One region of the Bacillus sp. EA-CB0995 genome, then DNA from elsewhere that is predicted to be linked to it. Evidence: a T-box and tRNA genes for the amino acid it is inferred to sense, from the RefSeq annotation. Region 1 holds a T-box; the other regions hold tRNA genes.
The links. The T-box of region 1 lies ahead of asnS (asparagine--tRNA ligase). A T-box ahead of a tRNA ligase gene usually reads a tRNA of that ligase, here a tRNA-Asn.
Positions count from the first base shown of each region.

Region 2: it has a tRNA-Asn gene. The T-box ahead of asnS (asparagine--tRNA ligase) is inferred to sense a tRNA for this amino acid. The anticodon was not compared.
Region 3: it has a tRNA-Asn gene. The T-box ahead of asnS (asparagine--tRNA ligase) is inferred to sense a tRNA for this amino acid. The anticodon was not compared.

Region 1 covers NZ_CP169269.1:1,151,424-1,158,646, reverse strand. The annotation lists gene polX (DNA polymerase/3'-5' exonuclease PolX) at 1-837, opposite strand, end outside; gene ACEWFJ_RS06055 (CvpA family protein) at 891-1,430, opposite strand; gene zapA (cell division protein ZapA) at 1,432-1,701, opposite strand; gene rnhC (ribonuclease HIII) at 1,974-2,912, shown strand; gene ACEWFJ_RS06040 (hypothetical protein) at 3,296-3,535, opposite strand; gene ACEWFJ_RS06035 (hypothetical protein) at 3,568-3,759, opposite strand; gene asnS (asparagine--tRNA ligase) at 3,895-5,286, opposite strand; T-box leader at 5,337-5,590, opposite strand; gene pheT (phenylalanine--tRNA ligase subunit beta) at 5,733-7,223, opposite strand, start outside.
Region 2 covers NZ_CP169269.1:4,052,639-4,059,861, forward strand. The annotation lists gene ACEWFJ_RS20815 (SH3 domain-containing protein) at 1-709, shown strand, start outside; gene ACEWFJ_RS20820 (hypothetical protein) at 716-1,051, shown strand; gene ACEWFJ_RS20825 (DUF3965 domain-containing protein) at 1,364-2,515, opposite strand; gene ACEWFJ_RS20830 (CBS domain-containing protein) at 2,970-3,389, opposite strand; tRNA gene ACEWFJ_RS20835 (tRNA-Glu) at 4,000-4,071, opposite strand; tRNA gene ACEWFJ_RS20840 (tRNA-Asn) at 4,073-4,147, opposite strand; tRNA gene ACEWFJ_RS20845 (tRNA-Ile) at 4,151-4,227, opposite strand; tRNA gene ACEWFJ_RS20850 (tRNA-Trp) at 4,238-4,308, opposite strand; tRNA gene ACEWFJ_RS20855 (tRNA-Thr) at 4,312-4,387, opposite strand; tRNA gene ACEWFJ_RS20860 (tRNA-Phe) at 4,405-4,480, opposite strand; tRNA gene ACEWFJ_RS20865 (tRNA-Asp) at 4,491-4,566, opposite strand; tRNA gene ACEWFJ_RS20870 (tRNA-Met) at 4,569-4,645, opposite strand; tRNA gene ACEWFJ_RS20875 (tRNA-Ser) at 4,674-4,766, opposite strand; tRNA gene ACEWFJ_RS20880 (tRNA-Ala) at 4,785-4,860, opposite strand; tRNA gene ACEWFJ_RS20885 (tRNA-Pro) at 4,875-4,948, opposite strand; tRNA gene ACEWFJ_RS20890 (tRNA-Arg) at 4,958-5,031, opposite strand; tRNA gene ACEWFJ_RS20895 (tRNA-Leu) at 5,035-5,123, opposite strand; tRNA gene ACEWFJ_RS20900 (tRNA-Gly) at 5,138-5,212, opposite strand; tRNA gene ACEWFJ_RS20905 (tRNA-Leu) at 5,249-5,329, opposite strand; tRNA gene ACEWFJ_RS20910 (tRNA-Lys) at 5,347-5,422, opposite strand; tRNA gene ACEWFJ_RS20915 (tRNA-Gln) at 5,428-5,502, opposite strand; tRNA gene ACEWFJ_RS20920 (tRNA-Tyr) at 5,509-5,592, opposite strand; tRNA gene ACEWFJ_RS20925 (tRNA-Val) at 5,609-5,684, opposite strand; rRNA gene rrf (5S ribosomal RNA) at 5,689-5,804, opposite strand; rRNA gene ACEWFJ_RS20935 (23S ribosomal RNA) at 5,913-7,223, opposite strand, start outside.
Region 3 covers NZ_CP169269.1:803,608-810,830, forward strand. The annotation lists rRNA gene ACEWFJ_RS04210 (23S ribosomal RNA) at 1-888, shown strand, start outside; rRNA gene rrf (5S ribosomal RNA) at 997-1,112, shown strand; tRNA gene ACEWFJ_RS04220 (tRNA-Val) at 1,117-1,192, shown strand; tRNA gene ACEWFJ_RS04225 (tRNA-Thr) at 1,199-1,274, shown strand; tRNA gene ACEWFJ_RS04230 (tRNA-His) at 1,284-1,359, shown strand; tRNA gene ACEWFJ_RS04235 (tRNA-Leu) at 1,384-1,464, shown strand; tRNA gene ACEWFJ_RS04240 (tRNA-Gly) at 1,493-1,567, shown strand; tRNA gene ACEWFJ_RS04245 (tRNA-Leu) at 1,584-1,672, shown strand; tRNA gene ACEWFJ_RS04250 (tRNA-Arg) at 1,676-1,749, shown strand; tRNA gene ACEWFJ_RS04255 (tRNA-Pro) at 1,758-1,831, shown strand; tRNA gene ACEWFJ_RS04260 (tRNA-Ala) at 1,847-1,919, shown strand; tRNA gene ACEWFJ_RS04265 (tRNA-Met) at 1,936-2,012, shown strand; tRNA gene ACEWFJ_RS04270 (tRNA-Ile) at 2,017-2,093, shown strand; tRNA gene ACEWFJ_RS04275 (tRNA-Ser) at 2,113-2,205, shown strand; tRNA gene ACEWFJ_RS04280 (tRNA-Met) at 2,233-2,309, shown strand; tRNA gene ACEWFJ_RS04285 (tRNA-Asp) at 2,312-2,387, shown strand; tRNA gene ACEWFJ_RS04290 (tRNA-Phe) at 2,398-2,473, shown strand; tRNA gene ACEWFJ_RS04295 (tRNA-Thr) at 2,489-2,564, shown strand; tRNA gene ACEWFJ_RS04300 (tRNA-Lys) at 2,574-2,649, shown strand; tRNA gene ACEWFJ_RS04305 (tRNA-Gly) at 2,657-2,727, shown strand; tRNA gene ACEWFJ_RS04310 (tRNA-Ile) at 2,736-2,812, shown strand; tRNA gene ACEWFJ_RS04315 (tRNA-Asn) at 2,816-2,890, shown strand; tRNA gene ACEWFJ_RS04320 (tRNA-Ser) at 2,896-2,986, shown strand; tRNA gene ACEWFJ_RS04325 (tRNA-Glu) at 2,993-3,064, shown strand; gene ACEWFJ_RS04330 (hypothetical protein) at 3,216-3,515, opposite strand; gene ACEWFJ_RS04335 (penicillin-binding protein) at 3,609-3,833, opposite strand; gene ACEWFJ_RS04340 (L-lactate dehydrogenase) at 4,550-5,494, shown strand; gene ACEWFJ_RS04345 (GlgB N-terminal domain-containing protein) at 5,854-6,861, shown strand; gene ACEWFJ_RS04350 (hypothetical protein) at 6,801-7,223, shown strand, end outside.

The DNA of each region.
Region 1 (7,223 bases):
AATTTTCTCACCTTTATCTTTCGCAATTTGGCGCATTCTTACATTATGGTCTTTTGAACCTGTGAAATGGTGAAGAGTGGTAATAAATTCTTCCGGCTTAACAAGACGGAAATCAATAGAAATATCGTACTCATACTGAAGGCGTACAGAAACTTTTGTATCTCCGCTTGCAATGACTTCAATCATATTACCAAACTGCAATAAATGTTCGCGCACCTTTTCTGGTTCTGTTGTTGCAATGATAAAATCTAAATCTTTCACTGTTTCGCGAACACGGCGCAAACTACCAGCACGGGAATACCGAATAATTTCTGGTACATTCGACAATTTCTGTTCTATTTCCCCGGCAATAGGAAGCACCATCGCCACCGGAAGACGTTCTGGACGAGAACCAACTTGAGCAATTGCTTCTAATATTTTCTCTTCCGTTTTCTTACCGAATCCCGCAAGCGCTTGAATTTGATTCTCCTCACAAGCTTTCTTTAATGTTTCCATATCTACAACGCCAAGTTCTTTATATAACTTCGCTACTTTTTTACCGCCAAGACCTGGCAGTTTTAAAAGGGGCAATAAGCTGCTCGGTACTTCTTTTTCCAGCTCCGCAAGCACTTCTGACGTTCCAACTTCAATATATTCTGCGATAACGGCTGCGGTTCCTTTTCCGATGCCCGGTATTTTCGTAAAATCCTCAATCTCTGAAAGGCTGCGATCATCACTTTCTAACGCTGCTGCCGCTTTACGAAATGCTGATATTTTAAAGGGATTCTCACCTTTTAATTCCATGAAAAGTGCAATCGTCTCAAGTAGTTGAATCACTTGTTTTTTATTTACTTTCATTCTTCTCCCGCCTTCCCATCATAGAAAAAAACTTCTCTTTCTAAAAAGAGAAGTTATACCTTGTTACCTGTCTGCCATAATTCCTTAACTTTTTCAGAAAGAATCGGTGTATCATTTACAATTGCTTTGCTTATTGTTGATGTATTAAGCGACGTTTGTACTTGTTCAACTGGAAGTACCGTACCAATCACAATTAATACGAACAATATAATATACACTTCTAAAAAGCCTAAGATTGCTCCGCCTAATGCGTTAACCTGTTTCAAAACAGGGATTTCTGTAAACATATTTAAAAGCTGTCCCAGTAACGTTAACGCGATTTTTGTAATGATAAATAATGCGATAAACGCAATTGCTTGGTAAAAAACCGTTTCCATACTATTTGCATCGATCCAATTTGGCACATTTGTTTCTGGCTTAAATGGATACGGAATAATCTTTTGAAGTGCCGGTGCTAAATCTTTGCAATACCAATATGCCACAAGATAGGCAATAATAAAGCTTGCTAATTTTACAAGCTGCAGTACCAGTCCTCTTCTTAATCCAAGGAGAAAACCCATAACAAGCAATACAATGATTATAATATCAACCATGTTATTCCATTCCTTTTTGTTTCATTCTTTCTTTCAATTTTTCATTTTCTTCTTTTAATTTTATGTAATCATGCACGACATTGACTGCCGTCAACACCGCCAATCGATTTGTGTCAAGCGAAGGACTCTTAGCATTCAGTTCGCGCATTTTATCATCCACAATCGCCGCGACTATGCGTATATGACTTGTACTTTCATCGCCAACAACTGAATATTGTTGACCGTAAATTTCTACATTAATTCGACTTCGATTTCCTTTTTGTTGTGACAACTTACTGTCCTCCAATCCCGTACAGAATCCTACAGATTATCATACCATGAAAAAACATGATATGGAAACAGAAACAACAATTCGATATGATAAAAATATAAAGTCAAACTTCCAGCAATGAGAAGGCTTTATCCCCACTGCTGGTTAATTAAATCCATCGGGCGCATGCTAGCAGTTATCTCCCGCCTATCTCCTTTGATTTCTCAAAATTTTGAGGTGGGGGTCTTACTGCTCGTTAGCGCGAGGTAAATAATGAAAAAGGAGCAACCATTTTGTCAAATTCTATTGTCATTCAAGTAAGTTCTGCTGTTATAGAGGACATGAAAACAAAATACGCACAAGCATTGCAACCAAAAATCCCCCAAGGCGGTATCTTCATGGCAAAGGTTCCATCTTGCACAATTACAGCCTATAAATCAGGAAAGGTAATGTTTCAGGGTGGACGTGCCGCTGAAGAATCTAGTCATTGGCAAGCAAATGCTGCAGTGCCGAAAGCTTCTGTAAAGAAAAGTGTAAATGACCATTCCTATGCACCGCCAGCTTCCATCGCCACTATGTCTATTCTTGGTTCGGATGAAGTCGGAACAGGTGACTATTTTGGACCGATGACAGTTGTTGCAGTATACGTCGATGCAGCGCAAATTCCATTGTTAAAAGAACTCGGCGTTAAAGACTCAAAAAACTTAAATGATGCACAAATTTGTGAAATTGCGAAACAATTACTGGCGGTTGTCCCTTACAGTTCCCTTGTTCTTCACAACGAAAAATATAACGAAATGTTTGAGAAAGGCTACAATCAAGGACAACTAAAAGCACTGCTTCATAATAAAGCCATTACAAACTTATTGGCTAAGATGGCGCCAACGAAACCAGAAGGCATATTAATTGATCAGTTCACACAGCCGGCTACATATTATAAATATTTAGCAAAGCAGAAAAACGTACAGCGTGAAAACGTATATTTCGCTACAAAAGGCGAAAGTGTACATATCGCCGTTGCAGCAGCTTCCATTTTAGCCCGTTATTCATTTGTAAAACAATTTGATGAACTGAGCAAAAAAGCAGGTATGACGCTTCCAAAAGGTGCTGGGAAACAAGTCGATGTTGCAGCAGCAAAATTGATTCAAAAGCTTGGGAAAGACAGATTACCTGAGTTTGTGAAATTACATTTTGCGAATACGGAAAAGGCGTTCCGATTGTTAAAGAAATAGCTATTTTTCAGTATGGGCAGGATACGAAATGAATAAACAAGAAGCTGACCCAAAGGGCACCTAGATGCCTTTTGAAGTCAGTCCTTTTCTTCGTGTCCACCAATATATCGACCGTTCTTTAGAATATATCGGCGCTTCGACAGAATATAAAGTGAAACTTCCAGCAGTGACGCTTTTCTCACTGATAGTTAGTTGAACCAATCGGGCTTTTACGGGCAGTTTTCTCCTCAGTTCTTCTCCATCCTTTACTGCCCGTTAATGCGGGATAAAGACCTTACGATGATATTCGACATGCAAGTAGTCGAGCCGCTGAACTGGATCATGCCGAAAAGTGAAAGGAGCTGACTAAAAAGTGGATTTTTTAGTCAGCTCCTTTGTTTTTACTACTCTGTTTTAAACGTCTCTGCAACTTTTTTTGAGACTTCTTTTAAATCATAAAACTCAACACGTTCTTTCTCTGGTGTATCTTTATGCCCAATTACAACTTCCCCGTCATCTTCTACCCAAACAAAGTAATTTTCAACCGAACCATCATTATAATCCATAGTCATATTGTAGCGAATAGCTGATTTAGCTTCTTCATCTAGCAATAGTGTTTTAGGTTCATCCCCGTTTTCCGCCAATCCAACCTGCTCCATCGCGGATACAAGTTGTTTTATGTCATTTTCTTTTTCAATACTTTCGTACCTTTCGTTTTCGTAGATGTAAGCTGAATCTCCTTTATTTCTTTCCCTTGGAACGTAACAACCTCTGCCTCTTGTGATGTAGGAACTACTTTTTCTTGTTTTTCTTTTTCCTTTCCACATGCACTTAAACTGATTAGCACGATCGCTAAGAAACATATCATTCTTTTTTCACAAATTCAGCTCCTTTCTCTTCCTCATAATTGTTTCTCCTTATCTCACCTCTCCCCCTGCTCAAAAGAAAAATAAAAAGAGGTATATCACACAGCCGGATTGCTGTTGATATACCTCTTTTTTAATTAAAACTCCGCAGAAGCTGGTGTTCTTGGGAATGGAATCACGTCACGAATGTTCGCCATACCAGTGATGTACATTAAGAAACGTTCGAAACCTAGGCCAAATCCAGCGTGTTTTGTACCGCCGTATTTTCTAAGCTCTAAGTACCACCAGTAGTCTTCTTCATCCATGCCTAATTCTTTAATTCTGTCTACTAAAACATCCATTCTTTCTTCACGTTGACTGCCGCCGATTAATTCGCCGATGCCAGGAACAAGTAAGTCTGTTGCAGCTACTGTTTTACCGTCATCGTTTAAGCGCATATAGAATGCTTTAATATCTTTTGGATAGTCTGTTACGAATACAGGACGTTTGAATACTTGTTCTGATAAGTATCTTTCATGCTCTGTTTGTAAATCAATACCCCATTCTACTGGGTATTTGAAGTCTGCACCTGATTTTTGAAGAACTTCAATTGCTTCTGTATATGTGATGCGTCCGAAATCAGAGTTGATTACGTTGTTCATGCGCTCTAGAACTGTTTTATCAACAAAGCTATTGAAGAATTCCATTTCTTCTGGTGCGTGCTCTAACACATATTTCATTGCATATTTCAGCATATCTTCTGTTAAATCCATTACATCTTCTAATTCAGCGAATGCAATCTCAGGCTCAACCATCCAGAACTCAGCTGCATGGCGAGTTGTGTTTGAGTTTTCAGCGCGGAATGTTGGACCAAATGTATATACATCGCGGAACGCTAATGCATAAGCTTCAGCATTCAATTGTCCACTTACTGTTAAGTTTGTTTCTTTGCCGAAGAAGTCTTTTGAATCATCTACTTGTCCATCTTCACCTTTTGGTACGTCGTTCATATCATGCGTTGTTACACGGAACATTTCACCTGCACCTTCAGTGTCGCTTCCAGTGATAATTGGTGTATGAACGTGTACAAATCCGCGCTCTTGGAAGAACTGATGAATCGCAAACGCTGCGATAGAACGCACGCGGAATGTCGCTGAGAATGCATTTGTTCTTGGGCGTAAATGAGCGATTGTACGTAAGTATTCAAACGTATGACGCTTCTTTTGCAGCGGGTAATCAGAATCTGATAATCCCTCAATTTCGATTTTGTCCGCTTTAATTTCAAACGGTTGCTTTGCAGTTGGCGTTGCGATTAGCGTACCTTCTACTTTAATAGAAGAGCTTAACGGAAGCTTCGCAATTTCGTTAAAGTTATCTAGTTCTGTATCAAAAACGATTTGAACGCTTTTAAAGAAGCTACCATCGTTTAATTCGATAAAACCAAATACTTTTGAATCACGTAAGTTACGGATCCAACCTGATACTTGTATTTTTTGATCTACATACTTATCAGTTTCTCTATACAGACTTTTTACTAATGTGTTTTCCATATTGAAATTCTCCTTTACTTATATTTAAATACAAAAAAACCTTCCATCCATAAAGGGACGAAAGGTTAAACTTCGCGGTACCACCCAATTTGTCATAAAGACCAGCTCTCACTTGTATGTATTACACATACTTCCCGGTTTGTAACAGGCCGGATTCCCGTCTAAGTCTACTCTTGAATATAACATTCAATTTCGGTTAGCAACTCCAAGGTGTTCTTCACATATACCGCCTCATCAGGCTCGCACCGTCCCTGACTCGCTTTGGATTATAGTATATACTACTTTTCCTTATCATCGTCTTTTCTTTTGTTAAACTAAAATTAATGTACTACATTCGAGGAAAAGATGCAAGTTGTCGTTCTATATATCGACTCTTCTACAACATACGACATGAATTCTCCCTATAAAAAACAGCTGCCGGAATTTTTTCCGACAGCTGTTTTTTATTATTTACGTAACTCCGCACCAAATTTCTCTTCTACCGCTGCTAATACACGGCTATGTGCTTCTGTTACTTCTTCATCTGTTAATGTACGTTCTGAATCGAAGTAGTTCATAGAGAATGCAAGTGATTTTTTGCCTTCTTCCATTTTTTCGCCTTCATATAAGTCGAATAATGTTACTTCTTTTAGAAGTGCTCCGCCTGCTTCAGCAATTGTTTGCTTCATTTCGCCAGCTTTTACTTCAGTAGTTACAACAACAGCCATATCACGTGTCATAGATGGGAAACGTGGAATTGTAGTGTAGTATGTTTCTTCTACATCTGCACCAAATACTTTTACAAGAGATAATTCGAATACGTACGTTTCTTTTACATCTAATTGTTTTTGCGCTTCTGGATGTAATTGACCGATGAAGCCAATGACTTCACCGTCTAGTAAAATGTCAGCTGTACGGCCTGGGTGCATGCCTTCACGTTTTGCTGGTACATATGTGATGTTCTTAGCAACGCCAAGTACGTCACATAATCCTTCTAATACACCTTTCATAACGAAGAAGTCAACAACCTTCTTCTCACCTTGCCATTGATGATGAAGAGCAAGCCCTGTCATAACCCCAGCAAGATGTTGTTCTTCTTTCGGAAGTTCGCCTTCTACTGTTGGTAAGAATACAGAACCTACTTCGTATAATGCAACGTTATCTACTTTACGAGCATTATTATATGCTACCGCTTCTAATAATTGCGGTACTAGGCTTAAACGAAGCTGACTGCGCTCTTCACTCATTGGAAGTGCAAGGTTCACAGGTGTCTTTTCGTTTGACTCAACCATATATTGTTTTGCTTTTTCAGCACTTGTTAATGAATACGTAATCGCTTCATATAACCCAGCGCCTTCTAAATAACGGCGTACTTTACGACGCTTTGTTTGCGCTGCTGTTAATTTACCACGTGTAATTGTACCAGTTGGTAATGTTGACGGAATGTGATCGTATCCGTATAGACGACCTACTTCTTCTACTAAGTCCTCTGGAATTGTAATATCAGGACGACGTACTGGTACGTTCACATGGAATGTTCCTTCCACTTCTGTGAATGGGAACTTTAAGTTTGTGAAGATTGTGCTCACTTGATCAGCAGAAATGTCTGTACCTAATACACGGTTAATTTTTTCAACTGTAACAGATACTGTACGCTCTTCTACTTGTAAGTTATCAACTTCTACAACACCTTCTAACGCTTCGCCGCCAGCATATTTTGCCATTAATGCCGCTGCGTGTTGAATCGCTTCAAATGTACGAGTTGGGACGATGCCTTTTTCAAAACGCGCACTTGATTCACTGCGAAGACCTAAGTCTTTTGATGTACGGCGAACCGTTTGACCTGCAAAATATGCAGACTCGATTAATACATTTACTGTATCGTTATCTACTTCAGAGTTTGCTCCGCCCATTACCCCGGCAACAGCTAACGCTTTTGTACCATTTGTAATAACAAG
Region 2 (7,223 bases), 1.6 Mb from region 1:
CGGAACAAATGGCTATGTAAAGAAAGAGTTTTTATCTAACGGAACTCAGCCGTTAGTAAAAGGAGTTACGGTACAAGGCGGAAGCTCTTATTATGTTGCTACTCCAGCATTAAAAGTACGCAGCGGTGCAGGAACAAATACAGCTGTTATTGGTTCTTTAAAGAATGGAACACAAGTACAAGTCGTTGGAAAGGTTGGCACATGGTATAAAATTCGCTACGGATCAGGATATGGCTATGTTGGACAACAATATATATTGCAAGGACAACAACAACAGCAGCAACAGCAGCAACAAGCTAAACCATCTATTCCAGCTGTATTTAAATATCCAGTTCAAGGGAACGTGAGCTCAACATTTGATGTACGTTGGGGACAGATGCACTATGGCGTAGACTTTGCGGCAACAGGAAATGTTCCAATTCAAGCTGCTGCACCTGGCACTGTTGTTAAGTCGTACTATTCTACAAGCTATGGAAATGTTGTATTTGTTGCCCATCATATAAATGGGAACTTATATACAACTGTATATGCTCACATGAACAATCGTGCGGTTAAAGAGGGCGATAACGTAGCAACGGGTCAATTGCTCGGTTATATGGGAAATACAGGACATTCCACTGGTCAACACTTACATTTTGAATTACATAACGGGGAATGGAATTTTGAAAAAACAAATGCAGTAAATCCGCTTCCTTTCCTAGTTAGGTGATGTAAGATGACACGCAATATCCCATTAATTATTGAGTATTTAGCATTTTTCGGTCTCATTTGTTGCTTATTAATTTACAACACAAACATTGTATTTTTAAGCATCGCTATTACGTTCGTTGCTTGTGAAGTGCTGATGGAAGTATTCAAAATTCGTTTAAAACGCCATATTTCACACATATATACTGCACTGTTCATTATAAGTTCTTTACTAACAAACATTATTTATAATGGCCTAAATGCCGCCGCAATTTTCCCTGTATTCTTTATGACTATTCTTCTTATAGTATCTCAATATATATATGTCCCAGAACATCGTAAACATCAATATCAAGAAACATAGAAAGAGGGAAAATGGTGCAACGCTTATCCAAAGCTAGTCTAACAAAATCGTTTTTAGACTTATATGAAAGAATAAATGAATTTTTTGGTATTAAAGAAAATAAAAATGGCCAATTCCTTTTATATGGCATGATTTCTCTCATAATAATTTCTTTTTTTATTTACTATTAAATAAGGATTCCACATAAAGTGGAATCCTTATTTGTATTCTACGCTATTTCTTTTTATTTACTGGACAAAGTATGCTTTCTCAAAGAAATGAACTTTATGTAACCATTAGTTGAAAAAGCATCAAATTAGTGGAAAACTCACTTTATCCGCACGCATATTTTTCATAAATAAAACTTAAGTTATATTTATTTTCTAAGTTCATACGCTGTTCATCGCTACACCAGTAAAATAAAATATCATGTATTGAAGCATAGCGCTTATTCTTTAAAAATTGCTTAATAAAGGAAGGAAAACAATTTGGTAATTGTATAAATATATAATCGCGTAGTAGTTCCTCTTTATATCCTATTCCTTTACATATATACATGAGTTCTTCACAATAATATGCATGTTGTGGAACTTGAATCATCTCGAAAAATGGAACATATGATAATAATTTCCCAATAAAATGCTCATATTTTTTCATAAATTCAAATGACATATATTCCATTATTTCTTTTATAACAAATAAATAATCATCAACATGAGTTGTCTTTAATGGATTAAGATGATCTGATATTTGTGCAATCACCGCATGTTGGCATGCTACAGCAGCTCGGCTTGGTTCATAATATGTTAAGAAATCAGTGCATTTTCTATATTTTTTCAATAAATCTAGTGTGTATAAATCATAAATATATGTATTACAATATACTGCTAAACCCATTAGGTCTTCATCTAATTTCTCTCTTGATAATGTCTTTGCTTGTTTACAAAGATATAGAAACATAAATTCCAACATTTCTTTATGCGACAAAAGTGCCTTATACTTTTCAATACACTCTACATTAAATTTAATTCTTTCCCAAATAAAGTAATCATTGCTGTCTAACTCAGCAACTTTTTGTTTTATAATTAAATAATTCCAAGCAACTACTTGTGTAAACACATCCCATGATTCATAATCTAGAGATGTTTGTACGAACTCCTCTAATCCTTCATCAACCATAAAACGATAAGCTTGTTGATACCATCCCACTTCTTGACATAAACGAACAATTCGAACTAAAGTTGGCATTTCATCTTTATGAAACTTCGGTAAATTATGTAATTTTTTCATTCCATATAAAATAAAAGGAATTAAATTTTCTTTCTTATAAAATTCTTTTTCTTTCCAAGCCAGAATAGTTCGTTCTTTTCCTTCTCCTTTTGGACGCTTTGGTATAAGCAAAGAGAGTAAATCCGCAAAATTTTCCGGCTTTTCATACGCATCCGTAACCAAATTCCAATTAGGTTCGGTTTGCATAATCGTCATATAATTCCCCCCGTTTTCTATATGTATGATCAAATACTTTCATGTTAATAAACCCATTATTATATTAATAATAATATTATTATATTCAAAATAATATATAAAACTTTGTATTTATTAGTATACCATTTTTTTCATATGATACTAGTTGTTAACAATAATTTCAAAAGTAATTTACATAAAGTGAAACTTCCATCAGTGGAGGTTTTCTTCATCCCCTACCTATCTTCTTCGCTTTTTCTAAATCTCGAGGTAGGGGTCTTACTGCCCGCGAATAGCGGGATAAAGTACAACTTTAATCCGTGAGGGCTTCATCCCCCACGGATTATTAGTGAAACCAATCGGGGACATGCTAGCAGTTTACCCCTTACATAATTTGTTTTCTGCTAAATTTTGAGATGGGAGTATTACTGCCCGCGAATAGCGAGATAAAGACTAGTATAAAATATTCTATTCTTTACTTTGTATCCTCTGATATTTCACTTAAGGCAACACCCGCCTGATCATCTGCATATTTAGTTGTTGCTAAATCACCAAGTGATAACATTCCCACAATTTGCCCATGTTCAATTACCGGCAATCTTCTGATTTGGTAACGTGCCATTAACTCTGTCGCTTTTTCAACAGAGTCATCAGGAGACACTGAAACAATTTGTGTTGTCATAACATTTGTAATTTGATTAGAACCTGGATGCTTTTCTGCAATCCCTCTCACAACTAAATCACGATCTGTTACAAGACCAATAACTTGGTCATTCTCTACAACAGGAATCATTCCTATATCTTCTTCTTTCATTTTCACAGCTGCTTCATATACATTATCTAGCGGCGTACAATGTACAATATTCGTGCTCATCAATTCTCGAACGGTTGTCATAAATACCCTCCTTTACACACTTTAGCCTTTCCAATTCTCCTCATTTAAATTCGCGCTTCCTAGAAAGATAAATACAATAAGATACGCTCATTTCTATAAAAACAAAGGAAATTGCTCTTTGCCAACCTCGGAGAATTTTCTAAACAGCACCGGCTAAGGTCACAATTAGACTTTTAGTCACTAGCCATAGAACAAACTAAATGGGGTATTCTTAAATATGACGATCCATCTAAGATCATTAGGATTGAGGAGAGAAAATAATAATTTTATTCATCAGTTTAGCTAAAATAGTCAATTGATGAAATATAATGCACTATATTCTTTCCTAATTATATAAAATAATACAAAATCCTTCATTATTTACAATAAAAAATGAAATATTTCATAACATATTAAAAATAAACTTACTATCAAAATGAGCTATGGGTATTTATATCATCCAGCTACCTTCTTTGACTCCTTTGAGCCTTAAGGTAAATCCGGGAGTAGTAGGATAAACATATTTATATATTTATAAGGAGATTATTAATCAAAGATGTAGAAGGCATAATATATAATATCATTTTCTTCAAATAAAAAAGAGTCAGCATGGTGCTGACTCTTTTTGAAGTGACCCGTACGGGATTCGAACCCGTGTTACCGCCGTGAAAGGGCGGTGTCTTAACCACTTGACCAACGGGCCATGGCTCCGCAGGTAGGACTCGAACCTACGACCGATCGGTTAACAGCCGATAGCTCTACCACTGAGCTACTGCGGAATATGGTGGGCCTAAATGGACTCGAACCATCGACCTCACGCTTATCAGGCGTGCGCTCTAACCAGCTGAGCTATAGGCCCATATTTCTTACAGGGGCAGTAGGAATCGAACCCACACCGGAGGTTTTGGAGACCTCTGTTCTACCTTTAAACTATGCCCCTAAGTGGTGCCGGCTAGAGGACTTGAACCCCCAACCTACTGATTACAAGTCAGTTGCTCTACCAATTGAGCTAAGCCGGCTAGTTTACAAAAAAAAATGGTGGCTCGGGACGGAATCGAACCGCCGACACGAGGATTTTCAGTCCTCTGCTCTACCGACTGAGCTACCGAGCCTTTATGTAAATGGCGGTCCCGACCGGGGTCGAACCGGCGATCTCCTGCGTGACAGGCAGGCATGTTAACCACTACACCACGGGACCATTGGTTGCGGGGACAGGATTTGAACCTGCGACCTTCGGGTTATGAGCCCGACGAGCTACCAGACTGCTCCACCCCGCGATGATATAATATTCTTTTAAATAAAAAATGGAGGAGGTAGAGGGATTCGAACCCCCGCGCGACTCTCGCCGCCTGTCGGTTTTCAAGACCGATCCCTTCAGCCGAACTTGGGTATACCTCCGTATATATGAAGCTTTAATGGTGGAGCCTAGCGGGATCGAACCGCTGACCTCCTGCGTGCAAGGCAGGCGCTCTCCCAGCTGAGCTAAGGCCCCATTTTTTAAAACTATCGGGAAGACAGGATTCGAACCTGCGACCCCCTGGTCCCAAACCAGGTGCTCTACCAAGCTGAGCCACTTCCCGTTAATAAAGCGCGCCCGAGAGGACTCGAACCCCTAACCTTTTGATCCGTAGTCAAACGCTCTATCCAATTGAGCTACGGGCGCATATGGTGCCGAGGGCGGGGGTCGAACCCGCACGGTGGTCACCCACCGCAGGATTTTAAGTCCTGTGCGTCTGCCTGTTCCGCCACCCCGGCGTCATATTGAAAATTGGAGCGGAAGACGGGATTCGAACCCGCGACCCCAACCTTGGCAAGGTTGTATTCTACCACTGAACTACTTCCGCAAAACATATATGACTGATTGCTTATTTAATTAAAAGTGCGGGTGAAGGGAGTCGAACCCCCACGCCAAAGGCGCCAGATCCTAAGTCTGGTGCGTCTGCCAATTCCGCCACACCCGCATATTACATTTTAAAAATGGTGAGCCATGAAGGACTCGAACCTTCGACCCTCTGATTAAAAGTCAGATGCTCTACCAACTGAGCTAATGGCTCTTGAATGGCTGGGCTAGCTGGATTCGAACCAGCGCATGACGGAGTCAAAGTCCGTTGCCTTACCGCTTGGCTATAGCCCATCAAGATGGTGGAGGGGGGCAGATTCGAACTGCCGAACCCGAAGGAGCGGATTTACAGTCCGCCGCGTTTAGCCACTTCGCTACCCCTCCGACATTTAAATATATATGGTGGAGGATGACGGGATCGAACCGCCGACCCCCTGCTTGTAAGGCAGGTGCTCTCCCAGCTGAGCTAATCCTCCATTTGCCTGGCAACGTCCTACTCTCACAGGGACAAAGTCCCAACTACCATCGGCGCTAGAGAGCTTAACTTCCGTGTTCGGTATGGGAACGGGTGTGACCTCTCTGCCATCATTACCAGACTGTATTCAATTGAGACAATCATTATTATACTCGATTCACTGAAAAAGTCAACAAGTTTTTTTATATTCTCTCAAAACTAGATAACATCAATGTAGTATACATATTATATGGTTAAGTCCTCGATCTATTAGTATTCGTCAGCTCCACATGTCACCATGCTTCCACCTCGAACCTATCAACCTGATCATCTTTCAGGGATCTTACTAGCTTAACGCTATGGGAAATCTCATCTTGAGGGGGGCTTCATGCTTAGATGCTTTCAGCACTTATCCCTTCCGCACATAGCTACCCAGCTATGCCCTTGGCAGAACAACTGGTACACCAGCGGTGCGTCCATCCCGGTCCTCTCGTACTAAGGACAGCTCCTCTCAAATTTCCTACGCCCACGACGGATAGGGACCGAACTGTCTCACGACGTTCTGAACCCAGCTCGCGTACCGCTTTAATGGGCGAACAGCCCAACCCTTGGGACCGACTACAGCCCCAGGATGCGATGAGCCGACATCGAGGTGCCAAACCTCCCCGTCGATGTGGACTCTTGGGGGAGATAAGCCTGTTATCCCCGGGGTAGCTTTTATCCGTTGAGCGATGGCCCTTCCATGCGGAACCACCGGATCACTAAGCCCGACTTTCGTCCCTGCTCGACTTGTAGGTCTCGCAGTCAAGCTCCCTTATGCCTTTGCACTCTACGAATGATTTCCAACCATTCTGAGGGAACCTTTGGGCGCCTCCGTTACTTTTTAGGAGGCGACCGCCCCAGTCAAACTGCCCACCTGACACTGTCTCCCGGGTCGATAAGACCCGTAGGTTAGAATTTCAATACAGCCAGGGCGGTATCCCACCAGCGCCTCCACCGAAGCTAGCGCTCCGGCTTCAAAGGCTCCCGCCTATCCTGTACAAGCTGTACCAAAATTCAATATCAGGCTACAGTAAAGCTCCACGGGGTCTTTCCGTCCTGTCGCGGGTAACCTGCATCTTCACAGGTACTATAATTTCACCGAGTCTCTGGTTGAGACAGTGCCCAAATCGTTACACCTTTCGTGCGGGTCGGAACTTACCCGACAAGGAATTTCGCTACCTTAGGACCGTTATAGTTACGGCCGCCGTTTACTGGGGCTTCAGTTCAGAGCTTCGCTTGCGCTAACCCCTCTCCTTAACCTTCCAGCACCGGGCAGGTGTCAGCCCCTATACTTCGCCTTACGGCTTCGCAGAGACCTGTGTTTTTGCTAAACAGTCGCTTGGGCCTATTCACTGCGGCTTTCCGTTAAGAAAGCACCCCTTCTCCCGAAGTTACGGGGTCATTTTGCCGAGTTCCTTAACCAGAGTTCTCTCGCACACCTTAGGATTCTCTCCTCGCCTACCTGTGTCGGTTTGCGGTACAGGCACCTTTTATCTCGCTAGAAGCTTTTCTTGGCAGC
Region 3 (7,223 bases), 350 kb from region 1:
GAAATTATAGTACCTGTGAAGATGCAGGTTACCCGCGACAGGACGGAAAGACCCCGTGGAGCTTTACTGTAGCCTGATATTGAATTTTGGTACAGCTTGTACAGGATAGGCGGGAGCCTTTGAAGCCGGAGCGCTAGCTTCGGTGGAGGCGCTGGTGGGATACCGCCCTGGCTGTATTGAAATTCTAACCTACGGGTCTTATCGACCCGGGAGACAGTGTCAGGTGGGCAGTTTGACTGGGGCGGTCGCCTCCTAAAAAGTAACGGAGGCGCCCAAAGGTTCCCTCAGAATGGTTGGAAATCATTCGTAGAGTGCAAAGGCATAAGGGAGCTTGACTGCGAGACCTACAAGTCGAGCAGGGACGAAAGTCGGGCTTAGTGATCCGGTGGTTCCGCATGGAAGGGCCATCGCTCAACGGATAAAAGCTACCCCGGGGATAACAGGCTTATCTCCCCCAAGAGTCCACATCGACGGGGAGGTTTGGCACCTCGATGTCGGCTCATCGCATCCTGGGGCTGTAGTCGGTCCCAAGGGTTGGGCTGTTCGCCCATTAAAGCGGTACGCGAGCTGGGTTCAGAACGTCGTGAGACAGTTCGGTCCCTATCCGTCGTGGGCGTAGGAAATTTGAGAGGAGCTGTCCTTAGTACGAGAGGACCGGGATGGACGCACCGCTGGTGTACCAGTTGTTCTGCCAAGGGCATAGCTGGGTAGCTATGTGCGGAAGGGATAAGTGCTGAAAGCATCTAAGCATGAAGCCCCCTCAAGATGAGATTTCCCATAGCGTTAAGCTAGTAAGATCCCTGAAAGATGATCAGGTTGATAGGTTCGAGGTGGAAGCATGGTGACATGTGGAGCTGACGAATACTAATAGATCGAGGACTTAACCATACAATATGTATACTACATTGATGTTATCTAGTTTTGAGAGAATATAAAAAAACTTGTTGACTTTTTTAGTGAATCAAGTATAATAATGATTGTCTCAATTGAATACAGTCTGGTAATGATGGCAGAGAGGTCACACCCGTTCCCATACCGAACACGGAAGTTAAGCTCTCTAGCGCCGATGGTAGTTGGGACTTTGTCCCTGTGAGAGTAGGACGTTGCCAGGCAAATGGAGGATTAGCTCAGCTGGGAGAGCACCTGCCTTACAAGCAGGGGGTCGGCGGTTCGATCCCGTCATCCTCCACCATATAATGCCGGCTTAGCTCAATTGGTAGAGCAACTGACTTGTAATCAGTAGGTTGGGGGTTCAAGTCCTCTAGCCGGCACCAGCAACTATGGCGGTTGTGGCGAAGTGGTTAACGCACCGGATTGTGGCTCCGGCATTCGTGGGTTCGATTCCCATCAGTCGCCCCATTTTTTCTTGAAAAATTATATTATGCGGGTGTGGCGGAATTGGCAGACGCACCAGACTTAGGATCTGGCGCCTTTGGCGTGGGGGTTCGACTCCCTTCACCCGCACTTTTAATAAAATATCTCATATATGTCTGCGGAAGTAGTTCAGTGGTAGAATACAACCTTGCCAAGGTTGGGGTCGCGGGTTCGAATCCCGTCTTCCGCTCCAATTTTCAATATGACATGCCGGGGTGGCGGAACAGGCAGACGCACAGGACTTAAAATCCTGCGGTGGGTGACCACCGTGCGGGTTCGACCCCCGCCCTCGGCACCATATGCGCCCGTAGCTCAATTGGATAGAGCGTTTGACTACGGATCAAAAGGTTAGGGGTTCGAGTCCTCTCGGGCGCGCTTATTAACGGGAAGTGGCTCAGCTTGGTAGAGCACCTGGTTTGGGACCAGGGGGTCGCAGGTTCGAATCCTGTCTTCCCGATAGTTTTAAAATAATGGGGCCTTAGCTCAGCTGGGAGAGCGCCTGCCTTGCACGCAGGAGGTCAGCGGTTCGATCCCGCTAGGCTCCACTTATACTTTATTTATGGCGGTGTAGCTCAGCTGGCTAGAGCGTACGGTTCATACCCGTGAGGTCGGGGGTTCGATCCCCTCCGCCGCTACCATAAAGGACCTTTAGCTCAGCTGGTTAGAGCAGACGGCTCATAACCGTCCGGTCGTAGGTTCGAGTCCTACAAGGTCCACCACTCAAGTTTCATATATCTCGGAGGTATACCCAAGTTCGGCTGAAGGGATCGGTCTTGAAAACCGACAGGCGGCGAGAGTCGCGCGGGGGTTCGAATCCCTCTACCTCCTCCATTTTTATTTAAAAGAATATTATATCATCGCGGGGTGGAGCAGTCTGGTAGCTCGTCGGGCTCATAACCCGAAGGTCGCAGGTTCAAATCCTGTCCCCGCAACCAATGGTCCCGTGGTGTAGTGGTTAACATGCCTGCCTGTCACGCAGGAGATCGCCGGTTCGACCCCGGTCGGGACCGCCATTTATATTAAGGCTCGGTAGCTCAGTCGGTAGAGCAGAGGACTGAAAATCCTCGTGTCGGCGGTTCGATTCCGTCCCGAGCCACCATTTTGAAATATACAAGCCGGCTTAGCTCAATTGGTAGAGCAACTGACTTGTAATCAGTAGGTTGGGGGTTCAAGTCCTCTAGCCGGCACCATTTCAAAATGAGCCATTAGCTCAGTTGGTAGAGCATCTGACTTTTAATCAGAGGGTCGAAGGTTCGAGTCCTTCATGGCTCACCATTTTTATGCGGGTGTAGTTTAGTGGTAAAACAAGAGCCTTCCAAGCTCTGGTCGAGAGTTCGATTCTCTTCACCCGCTTTTTCTATGGGCCTATAGCTCAGCTGGTTAGAGCGCACGCCTGATAAGCGTGAGGTCGATGGTTCGAGTCCATTTAGGCCCACCATATTCCGCAGTAGCTCAGTGGTAGAGCTATCGGCTGTTAACCGATCGGTCGTAGGTTCGAGTCCTACCTGCGGAGCCATATATAGAGAAGTACCCAAGTGGCTCAAGGGGCTCCCCTGCTAAGGGAGTAGATCGCTTACGCGGTGCGAGGGTTCGAATCCCTTCTTCTCTGCCAGAAATTGGCCCGTTGGTCAAGTGGTTAAGACACCGCCCTTTCACGGCGGTAACACGGGTTCGAATCCCGTACGGGTCATAAAAAAAGAGATAGCATATATGCTATCTCTTTTTTATTTGTCTTGTGTTAATGGATAATTAATCCTCAACTTTAATCACATGAGTATTAATTAAAGAAGATAGTTTTTTTATTTAAAATACAATTCTTCGTTTTAATATCAATAAAAATGCTAAAGAACAATTGCATCAATGCGCTCGCAATTAGCGAGGATAATGCGCCCACTTTTATCTATAAACGTAGCAAGACCTGTGTTAAAGTGAAATCCTGTGAAAATTGAAACGGTTAATGGTGTGCCATTAACTATAATTTCGTTTACTTTTCTTCCTAAATTAAAGGTGTTTAAAAGGCAACAAATATCTTCAAGGTGTTTGTTTTTATTTTTTATATGTGAAGATTGTATATCTGTGTCCTTTACTAAATTCGGATTGAATATTTTAGGGGTAGCAGTATGATTTATGAGAATTGACATGTTTCTTTCCCTCTTCCTCTTTTGTTTATCTCGGATAGAAATATATTTTGAAATTATAAAAAAAGAGCTTTTTTCAAAGCTCTCTTTTATAAACTAGCCCTTACTAATTGTAAGTGCTTGAATATCACGGCAATCTATAAGAAGTACTCCTCCTTCTTCGTCTCCTTCTGTAAATACGAAAGTTGCGCAAAAGTTTTCAGGATTAAAGTTAACAAACGTAACATCATCTATAAAGTTTCCATTTAGAAAAATATCTACTACTGTACCTACCTGTAATTCTGCTAGTTGTTCACAGACGCATTTTGTATGCTTATTTATATAAACCAACTCCTTTCAAAATAAATTTTTGACTCAATATATAATATTTGAAAGCTGAAAAAAGGTGTGGACAACTTATATAAGATATATGAGTATTTTCATTTAGCTTAATAATACAAAGGTGCATTGTATTATTATGGGATTTTGTGTTGTCAACTTGTTATATGCCGGCGCTGTTATTGGGTTATGTTTCTTCTTTTTATAAAGTGAAACTTCCATCAGTGGGGGTTCTTCATCCCCCACTGATGGTTAGTTGAACCAATCGGGCTTTTAAAGGCCGTTATCCTCCGCCTATCTTCTTCGCTTCTCTCTCAATCTTGAGATGGGGGTCTTACTGCCCGTTAATGCGGGATAGAAAAAACGGGGCTTATCCAAAGGCAAGTAGGTGTCTTTTGGGAGAGTCCCTTTTACTGCTTACGTATGTTGGATATTGGCGAATCGCCGAATAGACGATAAGTGGTTTATGATTCTGGCGGAACTAGTATGTGAATGTATTTCGCTTAAACTGGGATAGATTCCATACCTGATACTATAATTTTCTCTCATCTGTGAAAAAGTTCACAAATAGGTCATAATTTGTGAATACATTCACAAATGAACGTGCTACAATATGTGTGTAAGGAAGTTAAACAATATAAAATCAGTATTTTAATTATTTACTTAAATGACAATGATAATAATAATAATGAAATGAAAAATAGAGAGGGGATTTTACCATGAAAAAAGGTATTAACCGCGTAGTATTAGTAGGAACAGGAGCTGTAGGTTGCAGCTATGCATATTCTATGATTAACCAAGGTGTAGCTGAAGAGTTTGTTCTTGTTGACGTAAACGAAGCAAAAGCAGAAGGGGAAGCAATGGATTTAAGCCATGCTGTTCCATTTGCTCCAGCTCCAACAAAAGTTTGGAAAGGCAGCTATGCAGATTGTAAAGATGCAGATCTTGTTGTTATCACTGCTGGATTACCACAAAAGCCAGGTGAAACTCGCTTAGATTTAGTTGAGAAGAATACAAAAATCTTTAAACAAATCGTTCGCGGCATTATGGATAGCGGATTTGATGGTATCTTCTTAATCGCAACTAACCCAGTTGATATTTTAACTTATGTAACTTGGAAAGAATCTGGATTACCAAAAGAACGTGTAATTGGTTCTGGTACAACTTTAGACTCTGCTCGCTTCCGTTACATGTTAGGTGAATACTTAGATGTGGATCCACGCAACGTTCACGCATATGTTATTGGTGAACATGGCGACACAGAGCTTCCAGTATGGAGCCATGCTACTGTTGGTGTACAAAAACTTGAAACAATCTTAGCAAACAATGAAAAGTACAATCAAAGCGATTTAGATGAAATCTTTGTGAATGTACGCGATGCTGCTTATCATATTATTCAACGTAAAGGTGCAACTTACTACGGTATCGGTATGTCACTACTACGTGTAACTAAAGCGATTTTAAACAACGAAAACAGCGTATTGACAGTATCTGCATATCTTGAAGGACAATATGGACAACAAGATGTTTACGTAGGTGTTCCAGCAGTTATCAACCGCCAAGGTGTTCGAGAAATTGTAGAGCTTGAATTAAATGAAGAGGAAGAATTGAAATTTGATCATTCTGTAAAAGTGCTAAAAGAAACTATGGCACCAGTACTATAATCCAAATTGTATAAACCCCTTTCCGGCAGCCCCCTGTATATCCCCTTTTGCCGGAAAGGGTTTTTTTATGTTTTGCTGAAAGTTAATTACTTTTTAAACGTAATATGTATTTTACTCTAATAGGAAGTAATGAATCGCAGTAAAATCTCCCCTCTTTTTCATTTTGAAAATTATTCTAAAATAAAACGCTTACAAGGAATATTCGTCAAAATTCGATATTTTCAGCGGAAATTTACGGAATTCCCATGAATTTCCGCGAAAAAAACGTATGTTTTTTTAGAAAATCGCAAGGATATTTCTATTTACCGAAGAATAGTAATAACATATTTAAAATTCTGTCATCTTGTGAGGTGAACATAGTGATTGTAACAAATTGTAATGAGGAAAAAATGCTATTGTTTCATAAAGAGAAATTTTACGATAGCTACGAAATATTTGGTGCTCATCTAACGAAGGAAGATGGGGTGCAAGGAACACGTTTTTCTGTATGGGCTCCTCATGCACAAGCTGTGAGTATTGTAGGAGATTTTAATGAATGGAATAATCAAATTCATAAAATGGTGCGAGTGACAGAGGATGGAATTTGGTCTTTATTCATACCAAATGTAGCTCAGCTGGAATTGTACAAATATGCAATTGAAGCCTTAAACGGCCATACAATTTTAAAAGCTGATCCGTATGCAATATATGCTGAAGTGAGACCAAATACGGCATCCATTGTTTATGATATAAAAGGATATAAGTGGAAAGATCAGAAGTGGTTTCAAAAAAAGAAACGAAAACCAATTTATAATGAACCGTTAGCAATTTATGAGCTTCACTTTGGTTCATGGAAAAAGAAAGAAGATGAGTCTTTTTACTCTTACAGAGAAATGGCAGATGAGCTTATTCCGTATGTAGTAGAGCATCAATTTACTCATATTGAAATTATGCCGCTTATTGAACACCCATATGATCGTTCTTGGGGATATCAAGGGACTGGATATTATGCACCGACAAGTAGATACGGAGCACCGCAGGATTTTATGTATTTTGTCGATGAATGTCATAAATATGGGATCGGTGTCATTTTAGATTGGGTACCAGGGCATTTTTGTAAAGATGCTCATGGGCTTTATTTGTTTGATGGAGAACCAACGTATGAATATAGAGATCTTGATGTACAAGAAAATCACGTATGGGGAACTGTGAATTTTGATTTAGGAAAACAAGAAGTACGAAATTTTCTCATTTCGAATGCATTGTTTTGGATGAAGTATTATCATATCGACGGCTTTCGCGTTGATGCGGTTGCTAACATGCTATATTGGGAGCGAAACGGGGGCAGGAAAGTAATGAACATGCTGTATTATTCCTGCAACAGCTGAATGAAGCAGTATTTGCGGAAGATCCAACTTTCTTAATGACTGCAGAAGATTCAACAGCATGGCCGCTCGTAACTGCACCGACATACGAAGGTGGACTTGGTTTTAATTATAAATGGAATATGGGCTGGATGAATGACATTTTAAAATATATGGAATGTGCGCCGGAGTATCGGAAATATATTCATGACAAAGTAACATTTTCACTGCTTTACACGTATTCTGAGAATTTTATTTTACCGTTATCACATGATGAAGTTGTACACGGGAAAAAGTCGCTATTAAATAAAATGCCGGGTGATTATTGGTCCAAGTTTGCTCAGCTTCGTTTATTGTATGGCTATTTATTTACACATCCAGGTAAG